2 regions of the Cellulosimicrobium sp. I38E genome follow, and region 1 is predicted to be linked to the other one. Evidence: riboswitches for the same ligand, from Rfam matches in the RefSeq annotation. Region 1 holds a riboswitch; the other holds the start of a gene.
The links. A riboswitch is a leader RNA that binds a small molecule or an ion and turns the genes downstream of it on or off. The one in region 1 is predicted to bind FMN.

Region 1 (9,626 bases):
CACGCGCCCGGCCAACGTCCAGCCGGAGGCCGCGCATGGTCGCCACAGCCGAGAACGGTCCCTCAGGCCCGGGGGACGACCGCGCGGGGAACGACCCGGCGCCGTCGGGCACGACGTCGGACGCCGACGCGTTCGCCGAGCGCCTGTTCGCCGCGACGCTCGGCGCGATCGACGTCCTCGCGGTCCACGTCGGCGACCGGCTCGGGTGGTACCGCGCGCTCGTCGACGCCGGGCCTCTCACCTCGACCGGGCTCGCCGAGCGCACCGGCACCCACGAGCGCTACGCGCGCGAGTGGCTGGAGCAGCAGGCGGCCAGCGGGATCCTCGCCGCCGAGGACCCGGGCGCCGGTCCTGCGCTCGCCGCCGACCCGGGCGCGGCAGCCCGGGAGCGCCTCTACGCCCTGCCTGCCGCGCACGCGGAGGTGCTCACCGACACGGCCTCGCTCGCGTACGTGGCCCCGCTCGCACGCTTCGTCGGCGCGATCGGCCCGCAGCTCCCGCACCTGCTCGACGCGTACCGCACGGGCGGCGGCGTGTCGTGGGACCAGCTCGGCGACGACGCGCGCGAGGCCCAGGCGGAGGTCAACCGGCCGTGGTTCGAGCGCCGGCTCGCGCCGACTCTCGCGCAGGTCCCCGCGGTCCACGACGTGCTGAGCCGGCCGGGGGCCCGGGTGGTCGACGTCGGGTGCGGGTTCGGGTGGTCGACGCTCGCCCTCGCACGCGCCTACCCGGACGCGGTGCTCCACGGCGTCGACGTGGACGGGCCGTCGGTCGCGGCGGCCCGCGCCGCGGCCGAGGAGGCAGGGCTCGCGGACCGCGTGACGTTCCATCTCGCGGACGCGGCCGAACTCGGCCTCGTCGAGCCCGCCGGGCTGCCGTTCGACGCGGCCTTCGCGTTCGAGTGCGTGCACGACATGCCGCGACCTGCGGCGGTGCTCGACGCCGTGCGCCGCGCGGTCCGGCCCGACGGCGTCGTCGTGGTCATGGACGAGGCCGTCGGCGAGGAGTTCACCGCGCCTGCCGACGACGTCGACCGGGTCATGTACGGGTACAGCCTCTTCGTGTGCCTGCCCGACGGGCTGTCGTCGCCGCCGTCCGTCGGGACCGGGACCGTCATGCGCCCCGCGACGCTGCGCCGCTACGCGCGCGAGGCCGGGTTCGCGGACGTCGAGGTGCTGCCCGTGGACGACTTCTCGTTCTTCCGGTTCTACCGGCTCGTGCCCTGAGCGTCGGTCGGGTCGTCCCACACGACCACGTCGCCCGCGCGGATCGTGCCCGAGGACAGCAGGCGGCAGACCACCCCGCCCCGGGCGTGCATCGCGCGCATCGCCCCGGGCGCGATCCAGTCGTCGAGCAGCCGGCACGGCGCGGCGATCCGGAGCACCTGGAGCTCGACGTCCCCGATCCGCAGGAACGTGCCCGGCTTCGTCGGCAGGTCGCCGTGGGTGAGCGTGACGTTGCGACGCGTGAGTCCGGGGTCGATCTCCTGCCCGAGGTCCGCGGACGCGTCCGCGAGGTCGGTCAGCGTCTGGATCGTCACGTGCCGGTGCTTGGAGCCGTGGTACCGGTCGCCGACGAGGCCCTTGCCCTCCTCGGCCTCCACCTGCTCGACGACGCGGGTCGGCAGCCGCCGGGCCTTGGCGACGTGGATCGTGTGCACGCGGGGCTGGTCGGGCATGCTCCCAGCCTCGCACCTGGCCGGGCCGCACGACCACCACCCGGACCGGGCGAGCGGCGGGTACCGGTGTACCGTCCGGTGCATGACCGACGTCCGCAGCCGCACCCATGCCCAGGCCGTCGACGCAGCGATCGAGCTCTTCACCCGCAAGGGCTACGAGCAGACGACCGTCGAGGAGATCGCCGACGCCGCCCAGGTCAGCCGCGCCACCTTCTTCCGTCGCTACGGGTCCAAGGAGGACGTGGTCTTCGCAGACCACGAGCTCCTGCTCGACGAGGTCGTCGTCATGCTCGCCGCGACGCGACCCGTGCCCGACGCCGAGGGTCGGCTCACGCCGGACCCCGCCGTCGACCCGTACGTCGAGGTCTGCCGCGCGGCGCGGCTCGTGTTCGACCACCACGTGGGGCAGCGCGAGACGTCCCTGGCCCGCTGGCAGCTCCTCCAGCAGGTGCCGGCGCTGCGCGACCGCGAGCTCGTCACGACCCACCGCTACGAACGCGCCTTCACCGCGTACCTGCGCGACGCGCTCCCGCCGGACGAGCGCCGCTCCACCGCGTCCATCGCGTTCGCCGCGTCGGTCGTCGCCGTGCACAACGCGCTCCTGCGCCGGTGGCTGCGCTCCCCCGACCAGGACCTGCGTCCCCAGCTCGAGGAGGCGTTCGCGGACCTGCGCCGCGCCGCCGTCGGCCGGTACGCCGCACCCGACGCCGCCACCGCCCAGCGCCGCGACCCCGGGGACGGCCTGCCCGGCCGCCGCGTCGTCGTCACCGTGGTCGACGCGGGGGCGGACGCGCAGGGCGTCGCGGACGACGTCGCACGAGCGGTCCGCGACGCGCTCGCCTGAGCCCGTACGCCACCCGTCCCAGCCCGTGGGACGGCCGCGCGACCTCGTCGCGCGCGGGGAATGCCCGAGTAGCATCGGCGGTTGCAGAACGCAGTACGCACGAACGTGCTCCGGGGTCGGTGCAATTCCGAGCCGGCGGTGACAGTCCGCGACCCGCGCCCACGCGCGGTTGACCTGGTGGAACTCCAGGACCGACGGTGACAGTCCGGATGGGAGGAAGCACGTGCGGCGCGGCCGTCCTCGGCCGGGCTCTGACGAGCCCGCGCGACGAGGCACGGCCCCGCCGTGGTGAGCGACGCCGTCGGGCCCTCGTGGCCCGGCCCCGCCGCCCGCCCTCACCCCGGAGCCGACGTGCCCGGGAGGACGAGGACATCCGATGGACCTGATCCACGCGCTGTTCGACGCGCAGCTGACGATCGGCGACCAGCACCTGCTGTGGCGCGAGATCGTGGGCAACGGGTTCGGCCTGGCGTCGGCGCTGGGCGGCATGCGGCGCAAGGTGTGGGCGTGGCCGGTGGGCATCGTCGGCAACCTGCTGCTGCTCACGGTGTTCCTCGGCGCGGTCTTCGCGACGCCCAACCCCGTCAACCTGCTGGGCCAGGCGGGCCGCCAGGTGATGTTCGTCGTCGTGTCGGTCTACGGCTGGGTGCAGTGGCGCAAGACCCAGGCCCGGCTCGGCGACGCCGACGCGGACAGCCACGGTGTCGCCGTCGTGCCGCGCTGGGCGTCGTGGCGCCAGCGTGCGTTCCTCGTCGTCGCGCTCGTCGGCGGGACGGCGCTGCTCACCCCCGTGTTCCGCGCGCTCGAGTCGTACGAGCCCGTCTGGGCCGACGCGTGGATCTTCATGGGCTCGCTGCTCGCGACGTACGGCATGGCCAAGGGCTGGGTCGAGTTCTGGCTCATCTGGGTCGCGGTGGACGTCGTGGGCGTGCCGCTGCTGATCTCGGCCGGCTTCTACGCGTCCGCGTTCATGTACGTGTTCTACGGCGCGTTCACGCTCGTCGGGTTCTTCGTGTGGTGGCGCGTCAACCGCCGCGCGACGGCCGAGGCCGAGGCGGCGGGCGCGCCCGCCTGACCCGCGGGTCCGCGGCCCGGACAGGGGTCGCGGGTCAGTCCTCGAACAGCATCGGGTCCGACGGCGCCACCCGGCTCGCGCGCAGCGTCGGGTCCGCGCACAGCGCTTCGACGAGCACCTCGCTCCCGCCCACGTAGGTCGCGGCGGCGTCGATCTCCGCCCCGACGAACCACGAGCGGTCCTCCGGCCACCACAGGTTGGGCGGCTGCTCGTGGTCGCGGAACGCGCCGGCGTCGGCGAGCGTCCCCGTCCACAGGTGGTACTCACGGTGCGGGAGCAGGAGCATCGGGGCGGCCGGGCGCTCGACGAGCGTCGGCGCGAGGTGCTCCCACGCCTCGGCGACCGCGCGCTCGATCTCCTCGGGGGTCGGCCGCGGCTCGTCCTCGGGCCACCCGACGAGCGGCGCGACGCCCGAGCTCGCGCGCGGGTCCGTGCCGTGGTCGTAGAGGAACGCGTGGCCCGTCCACAGGGCGAGGTGCACCGCCTGGTCGCCCGTGAAGGGTGCGAGCGCCGCGGCCAGGGCGTCGGTCCGCGTCGCGAGCGTGACGTCGTCGTCCCAGCCCGGGTGCGGGACGCACGCGTACGCCGCGTACCCGCGCGGGACCGTGCCGTCGACGCGCGGGCCGAACTCCCCGAGGCGCGGCGCGATCCACGCACCCGCGGAGGCGTCGTCGTCCCAGGTCACCCGGCCGGCCGTCGTCGTCACGCGCGCACCCTACGACGACGGGAGCGCGCCGCTGAGCCCGATCTCGTTGCCGTCGGGGTCCCGGAACACGGTCTTCACGACCCCGCCGTCGTACGTCTCCCGACGGTCCGGCTCGACCCCCCGGTCCGACGCCGCCGCGAGGAAGGCGTCGACGTCGTCGCGGAACACCGTGACCACGCCGTGGCCGGCGTGCTCGGGCGCCTGCTCGACGACGAGCCACCGGCGCTCGGCGAGCTCCCACACGGACTCGGTGGGCGTCGCGACGAACGCCGGCTCCGCCCCGAGCAGGCGGACGTACCAGTCGCGCGCGGGGTCGTGGTCGCGCACGTGCATCGTCACGAACAGGTCGAGGTCCATCTCTCGACGGTAGGACGGGGGCCGCGGGGCCGCACGGCGTCGCCGAACGGCGCGATACGCCGTCTCAGATTGACTGATACCCGGTATCGCTGCACTATGGGAGAGACCGCCGCCGACGCCGGGCCCGCACCCGGGAACCCCGCGCCGGAGCCGGTCGCGCACGACCGACCGCAGCCGCCCTCCCAGGGGAGCACCGATGCCCACCACCCCGATCATGCCCGGAGTCACCGAGCCCACCTACGACCTCGCGACCCCGCTCGACCTCGACTACGCCGGCGCGTTCGCCGACGCGACCGAGGAGGACCGCGCCCACCAGCAGCGCGTCCGGCAGTTCGTCCAGGACGAGGTGCTCCCGGTCATCGACGACTACTGGGAGCGCGCCGAGGTCCCCTTCGACCTCGTCAAGCGCATGGGCGAGCTCGACCTGCTGCGTGACGGCGTCGACGTCGAGGGCCGCCCGCGCGTGAGCCTGCTCGGCGCGGGCCTCGCCGCGATGGAGATGTCGCGCGGCGACGGCTCCGTCGCGACGATCTGCGGCGTCCAGGGGGGCCTCGCGCTGCGCAGCATCCAGATGCTCGGCTCCGACGAGCAGCGAGCGAAGTACGCCGAGCCCATGGCGCGCGGGGAGATCCTCGGCGCGTTCGCGCTCACCGAGCCCACCCACGGCTCGGACTCCGTCTCGCTCGAGACGACGGCGCGCAAGGAGACGCGCGACGGCGTCGAGGGCTACGTGCTCAACGGCGAGAAGAAGTGGATCGGCAACGGGTCGTCGGGACACATCACGGTCGTGTGGGCGCGGCTGGTCGGCAGCGAATCGGCGGACGGTGACAACCAGGTGCACGGGTTCGTCGTGCCGCAGGACACCCCGGGCTACACGGGCACGACCATCACCGGCAAGGTGTCGCTGCGCGCGATCTGGCAGGCGCACGTCGTGCTCGACGACGTGTTCGTCCCGGCCGAGAACGCGCTGCCCGGCGCGCGGTCGTTCAAGGACACCTCGCGCGTGCTCTTCGCGACGCGCCTCGGGGTGGCGTGGGCCGCCGTCGGGCACGCGGTGGCCTGCTACGAGGCCGCGGTCGCGTACGCGAAGCAGCGCGTCCAGTTCGGCCGCCCGCTCGCCGCGAACCAGATGGTGCAGGAGCGCCTCACCAAGATGCTCTCGACGATCACGCAGCTCCAGCTCCTCGTCGCGCAGATGACGCGGCTCGACGAGGCCGGGACGCTCACCGGGCCGCAGGCGTCGCTCGCCAAGTACACGTGCACGCGCGGCGCCCGCGAGGTCGCCGCGAGCGCGCGCGACCTGCTCGGCGGCAACGGGATCCTGCTCCAGAACCGCGTCGCGCGGCACTTCGCGGACGTCGAGGCCCTGCACACGTACGAGGGCACCGAGTCCGTCCAGGCGCTCATCGTCGGGCGCGACATCACGGGCGTCTCCGCGTTCGTCTGACGGTCCCGAGGGCGCACACCCTCCCCCTGCTCCCCGGCGCCGCTCGCCCCTCCTCGCGGCGCCGGGGCTTCCCCTTTCCGCCCCTGCCCTCCCGCCTTCTCCCCGGACGGAGCCCCATGAGCACCGACGCCACCCCCCTGCCCGACGCCGCCGCCGTCACCCGCGAGGACGAGGTCACCCCGGTCCTCCTGCACGGCGCGCGCACCCCGTTCGCGCGCTTCCGCGGGGGCCTGGCCTCGCTCTCGGCCGCCGAGCTCGGCGCGCACGCGATCCGCGGCGCGCTCGCGGCGTCGGGCGTCGCGCCCGAGCAGGTCGACACGGTGATCGTCGGGCAGGTCGTGCAGGCGGGCGCCAAGCAGGGCCCCGCACGCCAGGCCGCGATCCTCGCGGGCCTCGGCTGGGACGTGCCCACCGTGACGATCAACAAGCTCTGCCTCTCCGGGCTCACGGCGATCATCGACGCGGCCCGGCTGGTACGCACCGGCGAGGCGAGCGTCGTCGTCGCGGGCGGGCAGGAGTCCATGACGAACGCGCCGCACCTGGTGGTCGGGTCGCGCGCCGGGTTCGCGTTCGGCGACGTGACGATGGCGGACTCGCTCACGCACGACGGCCTCAACGACCCGTTCAGCGGCGAGGTCATGGGCGAGCTCACCGACCGCGGCTGCCCGACGCGCGGTATCGGCCGCCCCGAGCAGGACGCGTTCGCGCTGCGCTCGCACCAGCGCGCCGCCGCGGCGCGCGACGCCGGGCGGCTCGCCGAGGAGATCGCGCCCGTCGAGGTGCCGCAGCGGCGCGGCGAGCCGGTCGTCGTCGAGCACGACGAGGGCGTGCGCGCCGACACGACGCTCGAAGCGCTCGAGCGCCTGCGCCCCGCCTTCGTGAAGGACGGGACCATCACCGCCGGGTCGAGCTCGCCGCTGTCCGACGGCGCCGCGGCGGTCGTCGTCGCGAGCCGTGCCTTCGCGAAGCGCAACGGCCTGCAGTGGCTCGCCGAGATCGGTGCGGCGGGCCAGGTCGCGGGACCCGACAACTCGCTCCACTCCCAGCCTGCGCGGGCCATCGAGGCCGCCGTGAAGCGCGAGGGGATCGCCGCCGCGGACCTCGACCTCGTGGAGATCAACGAGGCGTTCGCCGCCGTCGCGCTGCAGTCGGTCGCGGACCTCGGCATCGACGCGGACGTCGTGAACACCGACGGCGGCGCCATCGCGCTCGGCCACCCCGTCGGCGCGTCGGGCGCCCGCCTGGCGCTGCACCTCGCGCTCGCGCTGAAGCGCCGTGGCGGCGGCGTCGGCGCGGCGGCGCTGTGCGGCGGCGGCGGGCAGGGCGACGCGCTGATCCTGCGCGCCTGACGCCCTCGTCGGGCGCAGCGCGACCCCGCCGCACGCGCTTGCCCGCGCGAACGATCCGACCCTGGTGCACGATGCTGCACCAGGGTTGGCGCGCTTCGGTCGCCGCGGTGTGACGCAGATCGCGCCGAGGTCGGCCGAAACCGCGTCATGGATCGCGTCGGGCGCGGTCTCTCTCCCTGGAACCGCCCCCGACGAGAGGACCGTCATGACCACCGTGACCGAGGCAGCCCGCCGCACCGCGAGCCGCGCGCGCCACTCGCACCTGTCCGCCGTCGCCGTCGCGCTCGTCGGCCTTGCCGCCGGGTTCGCCGCGGCGCCGTACCTGCTCGGCTGACGGTCAGGCCCGCCGGCGGGCACCGGAGCCCAGCGCGGTGTGGGGCGGCGGGCCGTGCAAGGATCGTCGTGGTGACGGTCTCGTCGTTGAGAAGAGGCTTCGGGTCCCTTGCCGGGGCTCAGACGTGAGCCCGCTGAGGCGCTGGACCGGCTGCAGCCGGTCCAGTGTCTCGACGTCGGCCGTCGCGAAGCTGCGCGGTCTCCCGCGCACGGACGTCACCCCATGAAAGCCCGGCAGTGCGGGCAGAGGCACACGGTCTCCCTCGCGGCGATGCCGGTGACCCGGCACAGGTGCTCGCACACGATGCTGACGTGGTGCGGGACCGCGGAACCCGGGATCGCACCCCACGCGATGATGTGCAGGACGCGGGCGCGCGCAGGCGCACCGCAGTCCGGGCACGTCACGCCGACCCACTTCTCGATGACACTCATGCGGAGTCCATCGCCTGACAGTACGCCCCCTCCCCCGCGCGGTACGCCCCGGGGGGTCGGGGCACTCCTCAGACGTCCGGCGTGGCGCCCGGCCGTGCCGAACCCGGTGCCCGCAGCGCGAGCCGTTCCTCGAGGCGGTCGAGCAGCGGGACCTGGCCCGCGACGACGAGCCCGCGGGCTCGAGCGAGCGGGAACCAGCCGGCCCGGTCGAGCTCGGGGAACTCCTGCATCCGCCCCGAGCGCGGCGGCCACTCGAGCGCGAACGTGTTGCTGGAGATCGCCGTGACGTCGAGGTCCGCCTCGCGCGCCCACGCTGCGACGAGCTTGCCGGCGCGCTGGCGCACGGTGCCGAGGTCCAGGTCAGGCGCCTCCGCCGCGGGGGCCGGGACGCCGAGCTCCTCCGCGAACTCGCGCAGCGCCGCGGCGTGGCCGTCCTCGCCCGGCTCCACCTCGCCCTTGGGGATCGTCCAGCCGCCCGCGTCCTTGCGCGCCCACAGCGGACCGCCCATGTGCCCGAGGAGCACCTCGACGACGTCGCCACGGAACCGGTAGAGCACGAGCCCTGCTGACTGCTTCACCCCTCCTTCCTACACAGCCGACGGCGGGACGGCCCGTCGGGGCCGGGTCGCCGCCCCGTCGGCGGGTGGGCCGCGAGCCCGGTCCGGGGCGCAGAACCGGTGCGCGCCCGCCCGGAGCGTGTGGGTGGCGCGGCGTAGCGTCGGCCGTCTCAGGACCAGAACGCAGGAGGGGACGACCATGACCACGCCGAGCGTCACGCACCTCAACCCGGCTGGGCTGCACCGCAACCCGGCGTTCTCCCAGGGCACGATCGTCGAGACCGGTCGCACGCTCTACGTCGGCGGCCAGAACGGCACCGACGCGGACGGCGCGATCGTCGAGGGCGGCATCGCGGCCCAGACGGCGCAGGCGCTGCGCAACGTCCTCGCCGTGCTGGCCGAGGCCGGCGCCGGGCCGGAGGACGTCGCGCGGCTCGCCGTCTACCTCGACCCCGAGGCCGACCTCATGGAGGGCTTCGCCGCCGTCGGCGAGGTCTGGGGCCCGCACCCGGCCGCGGTGACGGTCCTGCGGGTCGGGATCGGCCGGCCCGGCGCGCTCGTCGAGATCGAGGCGGTCGCAGCGCTGCGTCCATGACGTCCTGCGGCTGACCCCCGTCTCCACGGGCGTGGTTCCGCGCCCCCCGCTACTGTCCGGGGGTGCCCGCCGACCCTGCCCCACGCCGCTCGCTCGGGCGCGCCCTGGGTCGGGCCGCGGCGTACGGGGTCGCGGCGTCCGTCCCCGTCCTCGTGCTCGCGTGGCTCGTGCGCGCGGAGTCGGGGCTCGTCGTCGACGCCGACCGGGCTGCCGTCGCTGCGGCGACCCGGTTCACCGGCGAGCGGCCCGCGTT
Region 2 (9,626 bases), on a different contig from region 1:
CGGCGGTGGAGGGGGAGCGAGCCCGCGGCCTCGGGCACGTCGGCGACGACGGAGACGACCTGGCTGACCCCCGCGGTGGTGCACGCCTCCAGGAGCGCGGCGAGGAGCGCGGTGCCGATCCCGCGCCCGGCGAAGGCGGGGTCGAGGTAGATCGTGTCCTCGGCGGTGTGCCGGTACGCGGGCTTCGGGCGCCACGCGGACGCGTAGGCGTAGCCCGCGACCACCGGGTCGCTCGTGCCGTCCGGCCGGGTCGTGCCGTCGACCTCGGCGACGAGGAACGGCAGGCCGCGCGCGGTGACGTCGCCGAGCTTGCGCTGCCACACCGGGACGTCCCAGACCTCCTCCTCGAACGTCACGCACGTGTCGCGGACGAACGGGGCGGCGATCTCGGCGACGCGCGCGAGGTCGTCCGCGGTGGCGGGGCGCACCGTCACGGTCGGGTGAGCCGCTGCCGACGGGGTGGTCGGGCCGGGGGAGGGGAGGGTGCTCACCGGACGAGCCTACGGGCACGGCTGCGGGGCGGACGCGCCCTAGGCTGGGGCCATGGCAGCCCTCATCGCACCGAGCATCCTGTCCGCCGACTTCGCGAACCTCGAGCGCGACCTGAACGCCATCTCGACCGCGGACTACGCGCACGTCGACGTGATGGACAACCACTTCGTGCCGAACCTCACGATCGGGCTTCCCGTCTTCGAGCGTCTGGCGCAGGTGTCACCGGTCCCGATCGACGCGCACCTCATGATCGAGGACCCGGACCGCTGGGCGCCGGCGTACGCGGAGGCCGGGGCGGCGTCCGTGACGTTCCACGCCGAGGCCGCTGCTGCCCCTGTACGGCTCGCTCGCGAGCTCCGGCGCCTGGGGGCCCGCGCGGGCCTCGCGCTGCGCCCTGCGACGCCTGTGGAGCCCTTCCTGGACCTTCTGGCGGAGGTCGACATGATCCTCGTCATGACGGTCGAGCCGGGCTTCGGCGGGCAGTCGTTCATCGACGGGACGCTCCCCAAGATCCGACGGGCCCGCGAGGCCGTGAGCGAGTCGGGTCTGGACGTGTGGATCCAGGTCGACGGGGGAGTGTCGCGCTCGACGATCGAGCGGGCGGCCGACGCGGGGGCGAACGTCTTCGTCGCGGGGTCGGCGGTGTACGGGGCGGAGAGCGTGCCGGGCGAGATCCAGGCGCTGCGCGAGCTGGCGGAGGCCTCGGCGCACGCGCACTGACGGCCGACCCGAGAAGGAGCCCGAGCGGAGGGCTCCTTCTCTCGTACCGATAAAAATAGTGTGCCAAGCGGCCATAACCACCCCGCCGAACCGAGACACCTCACCAACCGGCACGGAGGAGCGGGGTGGCCCGGTTCACGTTCGCTCGACGGGCGGACGTGTCGGTGCCGAGGAATGCGCGAGTAGCATGCTCGGTTGAAAGCAGCAGTACGCACGAACGTGCTCCGGGGTCGGTGCAATTCCGAGCCGGCGGTGACAGTCCGCGACCCGCGCCCACGCGCGGTTGACCTGGTGGAACTCCAGGACCGACGGTGACAGTCCGGATGGGAGGAAGCACGTGCGGCGCGGCCACGCCCAGAGCGTGGTGCTCCGGCGACCCGTCGGCGCACCCGTTCGTGACGGCGACGGCCTCGCCGTGGTGAGCGACGCCGTCGGGCCGGTCCAGGCCTGACCCCGCCGCCCGCCCTCACCCCGGAGCGCTCGTGCCCGGGAGGAGGACGATGGGCGAGCGCCCCCGCACCCTGACGATCGACGCCGCGATGGCGCGCGCGCTCGTGCTCGCGGCTCGCGGGCCCGCGCACGGGCCCAACCCTCGGGTCGGCTGCGTGCTCCTGGGCCCCGCCCCAGGCGGTCGGCCGGTGGCCTACGGCGCCTCTCCGGAATCTCTGGACCCGCACCCGCGGCCCGTGCTCGCCGAGGGATACCACCGTGGTGCGGGCACGCTGCACGCCGAAGCCGCGGCCCTCGCCGACGCCCGGCAGCGCGGCGTCGACGTCGCCGGCGCGACCGCCGTCGTCACGCTCGAGCCGTGCGCCCACACGGGCCGCACCGGGCCGTGCGCCGACGCGCTCGTCGCCGCGGGCGTCGCCGAGGTCGTGCACGCCGTCGCCGACCCCAACCCCGTGGCGACGGGCGGCGCCCACCGCCTGAGCGCGGCCGGGGTGCGGGTCGTGCGGGGTCTGCGCGCCGCGGAGGGCGAGGAGCTCCTCCGGGTGTGGCTCACGTCCGTGCGCCGGGGCACGCCGTACGTGACGCTCAAGACCGCGACGACGCTCGACGGCTACGTCGCCGCCGAGGACGGGACGAGCCGCTGGATCACCGGACCGGCGGCACGCGAGCACGCGCACCGGGTTCGGGCCGAGGTCGACGCGATCCTCGTCGGCACGGGCACCCTCCTGACCGACGACCCGGAGCTCACGGCACGGGTGCACGCGACGGATGCCGCGAGCGCCGGGCGTCTCGCGGCGCACCAGCCGCTGCGGGTCGTCGTCGGGCTGCGCGGGATCCCCCCGTCGGCGCGGGTGCGCGGCGAGGGTGGCGAGCTGGTGCACCTGCTGACGCGCGACGTCGGTGAGGTGCTGGCCCGGCTCGGGGACCGTGAGGTGAGGCACGTGCTCGTGGAGGGGGGTCCGTCGCTCGCGACGGCGTTCCTCGCGGCGGGCGCGGTCGACGAGCTGCACGCGTACGTGGCCCCGGTGCTGCTGGGGAGCGGTCGGCGGGCCGTGGACGGGCTGGGCGTGGCGACGATCGCCGACGCGCACCGGTTCCGCACGGTCGAGGTGAGGCGCGTCGGGGACGACGCGCTGGTGGTGTCCAGGAAGAGCACGGAAGGACGGGACGGCTGATGTTCACGGGGATCGTGGAGGAGATCGGGAAGGTCCGGGACATCGGGTTCCCGGGCGGCGAGGGGGAGGACGCGGTGCTCACGGTCGAGGGGCCGCTCGCCACCTCGGACGCGGCGCTGGGCGACTCGATCGCCGTGAACGGTGTGTGCCTGACGGTCGCGAGCCTCGGAGGTGACGGGTCGTTCACGGCGGACGTGATGCCGGAGTCGTTGCGTCGTACGGCTCTGGGCGACCTCGTGGCGGGGTCGCCGGTGAACCTGGAGCGGGCCGTCCGGGCGGACGCGCGCCTGGGCGGGCACGTGGTGCAGGGGCACGTGGACGGTGTCGGGACGCTCGTGAGCCGCGACCCGGGGGAGCGCTGGGACGACCTGGTGTTCTCGGCGCCTGCGGGCCTGACGCGGTACGTGGCGGAGAAGGGCTCGATCGCGGTGAGCGGGGTGTCGCTCACGGTGACGCACGTGGGCGACGAGACGTTCGGCGTCTCGCTCATCCCGACGACGCTCGAGGCGACGATCCTCGGTGCGCTGGTGCCGGGCGACCGGGTGAACCTCGAGGTGGACGTGCTCGCGAAGTACGTGGAACGCCTGCTGGTGTCTGGCGTGGTCCCCGGGAGCGCGTCGTGACGGGCGCGGGGTCCGCGAGCGCCGCCGTGCCGGAGGGGACGGGGGGTGTGCGCCTGGGGTCGGTCGAGGAGGCGCTGGCGGAGATCCGGGCGGGTCGACCAGTGCTGGTGGCGGACTCGCCGGACCGGGAGAACGAGGCGGACGTGGTGTTCGCGGCGCGGGGGGTGTCGGCGGAGTGGGTGGCGTGGACGATCCGGCACTCGTCGGGGTACCTGTGCGCGCCGATGCCGGCGTCGCGGGCGGACGCGCTGGAGCTGCCGTTGATGGTGCCGCACAGCCAGGACCCGCGGCGCACGGCGTACACGGTGACGGTGGACGCGGCGACGGGGGTGACGACGGGGATCTCGGCGGAGGACCGGGCGCGGACGTTGCGGGTGCTGGCGGACCCGGCGTCGGGTCCGGTGGACCTGATCCGGCCGGGGCACGTGCTGCCGTTGCGGGCGGTGCCGGGGGGTGTGCTGCACCGTGCGGGGCACACGGAGGCGGCGGTGGACCTGGTGCGCCTGGCGGGGATGGGCGAGGTCGGTGGGATCGCGGAGCTGGTGCACGACGACGGGACGATGATGCGTCTGGGGGACGCGGCGGCCCTGGCGGAGCGTGACGGGCTGGTGCTGATCACGATCGCGGACCTGGTGGCGTGGCGGCGGGTGCACGACCCGGCGCCTGCGGTGGCCGCGGAGGTGCCGGATCGGGAGGCGTTGGCGCGGCGGGTGCACCGCACCGCCTCGGCGGAGCTCCCGACGGCGCACGGCCGGTTCCGGGTGGTGGGGTACCGGGACCTGCGCACGGGGGCGGAGCACGTCGCTCTCGTTCCTGCGGTCGCCCCGGCCGGCTCGGCAGACCGCGGTGAGGTCGGTGCGGAGGCCGCGAGCGCCGTCGGACCGGAGGTGGTGCCGGTGGTGCGGGTGCACTCGGAGTGCCTGACGGGTGACGCGTTCGGGTCGTTGCGGTGCGACTGCGGTCCGCAGCTGCAGGCGGCGATGGAGCGGGTCGCGGCGGAGGGTGGTGCGGTGGTGTACCTGCGGGGGCACGAGGGGCGCGGCATCGGGTTGCTGGCGAAGATCGGGGCGTACGAGCTCCAGGACGCGGGTCTGGACACGGTGCAGGCGAACCTGGAGCTGGGGTGGCCCGTGGACCGCAGGGAGTACGGGGCGGCGGCGGCGATCCTGGCGGACCTGGGGCTGTCGCGGGTGCGGTTGCTGACGAACAACCCGGCGAAGGTGACGGGCCTGGTGGCCTCGGGCATCGACGTCGTGGGGACGGAGCGGATCGAGGTGGGTCACGGGGAGCACAACCGGGCGTACCTGGTGACGAAGAAGGTGGCGATGGGTCATCTGCTGGACACGGTGGCGGTCCCGGAGGGGGTCGGCCTGGTGGAGCCCGGCGAGGGGCTGGGCGTCGAGACGAAGGAGGACGAGGGATGAGCGGGGCAGGTGCGCCGACGGTGAGCGTGGACGGGTCGGGGCTGCGGGTGACGGTGGTCGCGGCGAGCTGGCACACGGAGGTGATGGACGGGTTGCTGGCGGGGGCGCGCCGAGCGTTGGCGGCGGCGAACGTGTCGCACGTGAGCGTGGTGCGGGTGCCGGGGTCGTTCGAGCTGCCGGTCGCGGCCGCGCGGGCGGTGGAGCACGGCGCGGACGCGGTGGTGGCGCTGGGGGTGGTGATCCGTGGGGGGACGCCGCACTTCGAGTACGTGTGCCAGGCGGCGACGTCGGGTCTGACGGACGTGAGCGTGCGGACGGGCGTGCCGGTGGGCTTCGGTGTGCTGACGTGCGACGACGAGCAGCAGGCGCTGGACCGGGCGGGCCTGGAGGGGTCGCGCGAGGACAAGGGCGCGGAGGCCGCGGAGGCGGCGGTCGCGACCGTGGTGGCGCTGCGCGACCTGTGACGGGGCGGCCGGGGCGTGCCCGCTGGGCGGACCGCGCCCCGGTCCCGCTCGGGTGGCGGATACCCTGGGGCGCGTGAAGACGTTCGAGTCCCTGTTCGCGGAGCTGTCCGAGAAGGCCACGACGCGACCTGCCGGTTCCGGCACGGTCGCGGAGCTGGACGCCGGCGTGCACGCGATCGGGAAGAAGGTGGTCGAGGAGGCCGCCGAGGTGTGGATGGCCGCCGAGTACGAGGGCGACGTGAAGACGGCGGAGGAGATCTCCCAGCTCCTCTACCACCTGCAGGTCCTCATGCTGGCGAAGGGTCTGAGCCTGCAGGACGTGTACGAGCATCTGTGAGCGGCCGTGCCGGTGAGCGTCCTCGCTCCCGGCCGCGAGCGCCGCTCGCCCCTCGCTCGTCCCTGCTGTTCCCCGCTCCTTGCCCGATCCCCTGAACGAAGGTCCTGTCATGCTGCGTATCGCCGTCCCCAACAAGGGGTCCCTGTCCGAGCCCGCCGTCGAGATGCTGCGCGAGGCGGGGTACCGCCAGCGTCGTGACTCGCGCGAGCTGGTGCTGGCCGACCCGGACAACGACGTCGAGTTCTTCTTCCTGCGTCCGCGCGACATCGCGGTGTACGTGGGGTCGGGCACGGTCGACGTGGGGATCACGGGCCGGGACCTGCTGCTGGACTCGGGCGCGGACGCGGTGGAGCACATGCAGCTCGGCTTCGGCGGGTCGACGTTCCGGTACGCGGCCCCGGCGGGCACGGTGACGTCGCTGGAGCAGGTGCAGGGGCTGCGCGTCGCGACGTCGTACGAGGTGCTGGTCGAGGGGCACCTGCGCTCGCACGGCGTGGAGGCCACGGTCGTGCACCTGGACGGCGCGGTGGAGTCGGCGGTGCAGCTCGGGGTGGCGGACGTCGTCGCGGACGTGGTCTCGACGGGGACGACGCTGCGGGGCGCGGGCCTGGAGGTGTTCGGCGACCCGATCCTCGTGTCGGAGGCGGTGCTGATCCGTCCGCGCGCGGTCGCGGAGGCGGACGTCCCGGCGGGGGTGGAGGTGCTGAGCCGACGCCTTCAGGGCGTGCTCACGGCCCGCCAGTACGTCCTCATGGACTACGACGTGCCCGTCGCGCTCGTGGAGCGCGCGGTCGCGATCACGCCGGGCCTGGAGTCGCCGACGGTGTCCCCGCTGCACGACCGCGACTGGGCGGCGGTGCGCGCGATGGTGCGCCGCGACCAGACGAACCAGGTCATGGACGCCCTGTACGACGTGGGGGCGCGCGCGATCCTCGTGACGCGGATCCACGCGTCCCGCCTCTGACCCCGCTCGCACCCCGGGGGGCGGCGCCGGTGAGCGTCGTGCGGGTGTGAGACGGTGGCGGCATGAGCACCGACCCGTTCCCAGATCCTGGCCTGCCGGGGGAGCGCCGGGACGACCCGTACCGGCCGTTCCGGCCCCGGTTCGGGCTGGTGTCGGCGTGGGCGACCGGTGTCGTGGTCGTCGGCGGGTGCGTCGTGGTCGGGCTGTCCGCGACGGGCCCGCTCGGCACGTCGTGGGTGAACCGGCTGTCCCTGGCGGCGTTCGCGCTGTTCGCGGCGTGGTTGCTGTGGCGCCTCGGGGGCGTGCACGCCGTCCCGACGCGCGCGGGCCTGCGGGTGCGCAACGTCATCTACACGCGCGAGCTCGAGTGGGCGCAGGTCGTGTCGGTCCGGTTCGGCTCCGGCGACGCGTGGGTGCGCCTGGACCTCGCGGACGGGTCGACGCTCGCCGTCATGGGGATCCAGCGGGCCGACGGCGCCCGCGGGGACGCGGAGGCGCGGCGCCTCGCGGCGCTGGTCCAGGCGCACGGCGAGGCGCACGAGGAACCGCGCACCTGACGCGCGACGGCACAGGACGGTACGCGAACGGCCCCGGATCCAGCGGATCCGGGGCCGTTCGTCTGCTCGCGTCGCCGGCGGCTGACGCCGGGGCGGTCAGTACGCGGTGCGGTGGCGGGGCTTGCGCTCGCCCCGGTCGTCGGCACGGTCGAAGCGGTCGCGACGCTCGTCGCGGCGACCGGACGGGCCGTGGCCGCCGCGCGGGCCGCGCGACGCGGGCGCGCCCTCGTCCAGGCGGATGCGCAGCGCCTTCCCGGCGACCCGGGCGCGGGAGATGCGGTCCATGGTCTCCGCGTCGAGCGGCGCGGTGATGTCCACGAGGGAGAAGGACGGGAAGATGTCGATCTTGCCGACGTCCGACCCGGCGAGGCCGGCCTCGTTCGTCAGCGCGCCGACGATGCCGCCGGGCATCACGCCGTCCTTGTGACCCACGGACAGGCGGTAGCGGGTGCCGACGGCGTCGCGGCGGATGCCGCGCGTGCCGTCGCCCTCGCGACGGCCCGACGCACGCTCGCCGCGCGGACGCTCGCCCGTGCGCTCGGTGCGGCGCGCCTTCGCCTGCTCGCGGGCCGCGGCACGCTCGGCCTCGAACCGCTCCTGCTCCTCGCGGGCCCGGGGGCCGTCGTCGCCGACCGCGAGCGCCGCCATGGCCGCGGCGAGGTCGACGGGGTCGACGTCGTGCTCGGCGAGGAAGGTGCGCACCATGTCGGCGTACATGGACAGGCGGCCGGCCTCCTGGCGGGCGGGGACCTGGCCGAGCAGGGCCCGCACCTTGTGCGCGGACACGTCCGCGGGGGAGGGGATCTCGATCTCCTCGAGCGGGGTGCGGGTGGTGCGCTCGATGGCGCGCAGGCGACCGCGCTCGTGCGGGGTGACGAAGCTCAGGGCCTCGCCGGTGCGCCCGGCGCGGCCCGTACGGCCGATGCGGTGCACGTACGCCTCGGGCTCGCCCGGGAGGTCGAAGTTCACGACGAGGCCGATGCGGTCCACGTCGAGGCCGCGCGCGGCGACGTCGGTCGCGACGAGGACGTCGAGCGCGCCGGAGCGCAGGCGCTCCACGATCCGCTCGCGCTCCTTCTGCGCGACGTCGCCCGAGATGGTGGCGGCGGAGATGCCGCGCTCGACGAGCGCGGACCCGACCTCCTCCGCGGCGCCGCGCGTGCGGGTGAACACGATCGCGGCCTCGGCGTCGGACGTGGCGAGGACGCGCACGAGGGATCCGGTCTTGTGCCGGAACGGCACGACGGCGTACGTCTGGCGCACGCTCGTGACCGTGGAGGACTGGCGGGCGACGGCGATCTCGACGGGGTCGGTGAGGTGCTCGTTCGCGACGCGGCGGATCGGGGCGGGCATCGTCGCGGAGAACAGCGCGACCTGACGCTCGCGCGGCGCGCGGGAGAAGATCGTGTCGACGTCCTCCGCGAAGCCCATGCGCAGCATCTCGTCGGCCTCGTCGAGCACGAGGAAGCGCACGTCGTCGAGCACGAGGGTGCCGCGCTCGATGTGGTCGATGACGCGCCCGGGGGTGCCGACGACGACCTGCGCACCCGCCGCGAGCGCCCGCTGCTGCGGCTGGTAGGGGGACCCGCCGTACACGGCGACGACGTCGACCTTGGGCAGGTGGGTCGCGAACGACTCGACGGCGTCGGCGACCTGCATGGCGAGCTCGCGCGTCGGGGTCAGGACGACGGCCTGCACGCGGCGCAGCGAGGGGTCGATCGCGGCGAGCAGCGGGAGGCCGAACGCGGCGGTCTTGCCGGTGCCGGTCTGCGCGACGCCGGTGATGTCGCGGCCGGAGAGGAGCGCCGGGATGGCCTCGGCCTGGATCGCGGACGGGGTGACGAAGCCGAGGTCGGCGACGGCGCGCTCGAGGGGGGCGGGCAGGCCGAGGTCGGCGAACACGGGCCCGGCGGGGACGGTCGGCTCGGGACGTGTCCGGTCCGCGCGCTCGGTGGCGGCGTCGGCGGACTGGTCGAGGGCGTGCGAGGGCGCGAGGACGTCAGCAGTCATGAAAGGGTGAGGACCGTTCGTTTCGGGGTGTGGAGTGGCGTGCGGTCACCAGGACGGTTCTCGCAGGTCGCACTCCCGAACACACCAGGCCGGCCACCGGGACGATCAGGGATGATCGAGGGGGACGGCCGCTCTCACGGACACACGCGGGACGAGCGACGAACTCCAGAGGTGTGCCCATCCTACCGGAGGGTGCGGTCGGTGAGCGGGCCGGGCCCGGTGACGTCCCTCACCGCGTCCCCGTCCCCGTGGTCGGTCGGGACGGACGAAACGGGTGATTTCCGCCTGGGGAGGGCGCCGCGCCGCGAAATGAGGGTCCGGGTGCGGGGGCCCGGTACGTAGGATGGTCCGCGCGCGGCAGGTCGCCGCGACGGCGCGACGTGAGCACGGGGCGGTGGGTGTGTCAGCAG

Region 2: linked by a shared signal. The riboswitch ahead of ribD (bifunctional diaminohydroxyphosphoribosylaminopyrimidine deaminase/5-amino-6-(5-phosphoribosylamino)uracil reductase RibD) and the one ahead of pnuC (nicotinamide riboside transporter PnuC) in region 1 are both predicted to bind FMN.

The regions. Positions count from the first base shown of each region.
Region 1 covers NZ_LUAZ01000061.1:17,980-27,605, reverse strand. The annotation lists gene A0J59_RS17320 (bifunctional 2-polyprenyl-6-hydroxyphenol methylase/3-demethylubiquinol 3-O-methyltransferase UbiG) at 36-1,226, shown strand; gene A0J59_RS17315 (MOSC domain-containing protein) at 1,208-1,678, opposite strand; gene A0J59_RS17310 (TetR/AcrR family transcriptional regulator) at 1,761-2,522, shown strand; FMN riboswitch at 2,624-2,749, shown strand; gene pnuC (nicotinamide riboside transporter PnuC) at 2,899-3,597, shown strand; gene A0J59_RS17300 (hypothetical protein) at 3,632-4,303, opposite strand; gene A0J59_RS17295 (VOC family protein) at 4,313-4,660, opposite strand; gene A0J59_RS17290 (acyl-CoA dehydrogenase family protein) at 4,857-6,107, shown strand; gene A0J59_RS17285 (acetyl-CoA C-acyltransferase) at 6,224-7,456, shown strand; gene A0J59_RS22455 (hypothetical protein) at 7,662-7,790, shown strand; gene A0J59_RS17280 (hypothetical protein) at 8,006-8,221, opposite strand; gene A0J59_RS17275 (NUDIX domain-containing protein) at 8,290-8,799, opposite strand; gene A0J59_RS17270 (RidA family protein) at 8,978-9,373, shown strand; gene A0J59_RS17265 (phosphatase PAP2 family protein) at 9,436-9,626, shown strand, end outside.
Region 2 covers NZ_LUAZ01000044.1:987-10,612, forward strand. The annotation lists gene A0J59_RS14590 (GNAT family N-acetyltransferase) at 1-491, opposite strand, end outside; gene rpe (ribulose-phosphate 3-epimerase) at 544-1,212, shown strand; FMN riboswitch at 1,428-1,553, shown strand; gene ribD (bifunctional diaminohydroxyphosphoribosylaminopyrimidine deaminase/5-amino-6-(5-phosphoribosylamino)uracil reductase RibD) at 1,713-2,837, shown strand; gene A0J59_RS14605 (riboflavin synthase) at 2,837-3,460, shown strand; gene ribA (GTP cyclohydrolase II) at 3,457-4,884, shown strand; gene ribH (6,7-dimethyl-8-ribityllumazine synthase) at 4,881-5,348, shown strand; gene A0J59_RS14620 (phosphoribosyl-ATP diphosphatase) at 5,422-5,685, shown strand; gene hisG (ATP phosphoribosyltransferase) at 5,795-6,649, shown strand; gene A0J59_RS14630 (PH domain-containing protein) at 6,712-7,206, shown strand; gene A0J59_RS14635 (DEAD/DEAH box helicase) at 7,303-9,216, opposite strand; gene A0J59_RS14640 (CDP-alcohol phosphatidyltransferase family protein) at 9,617-9,626, shown strand, end outside.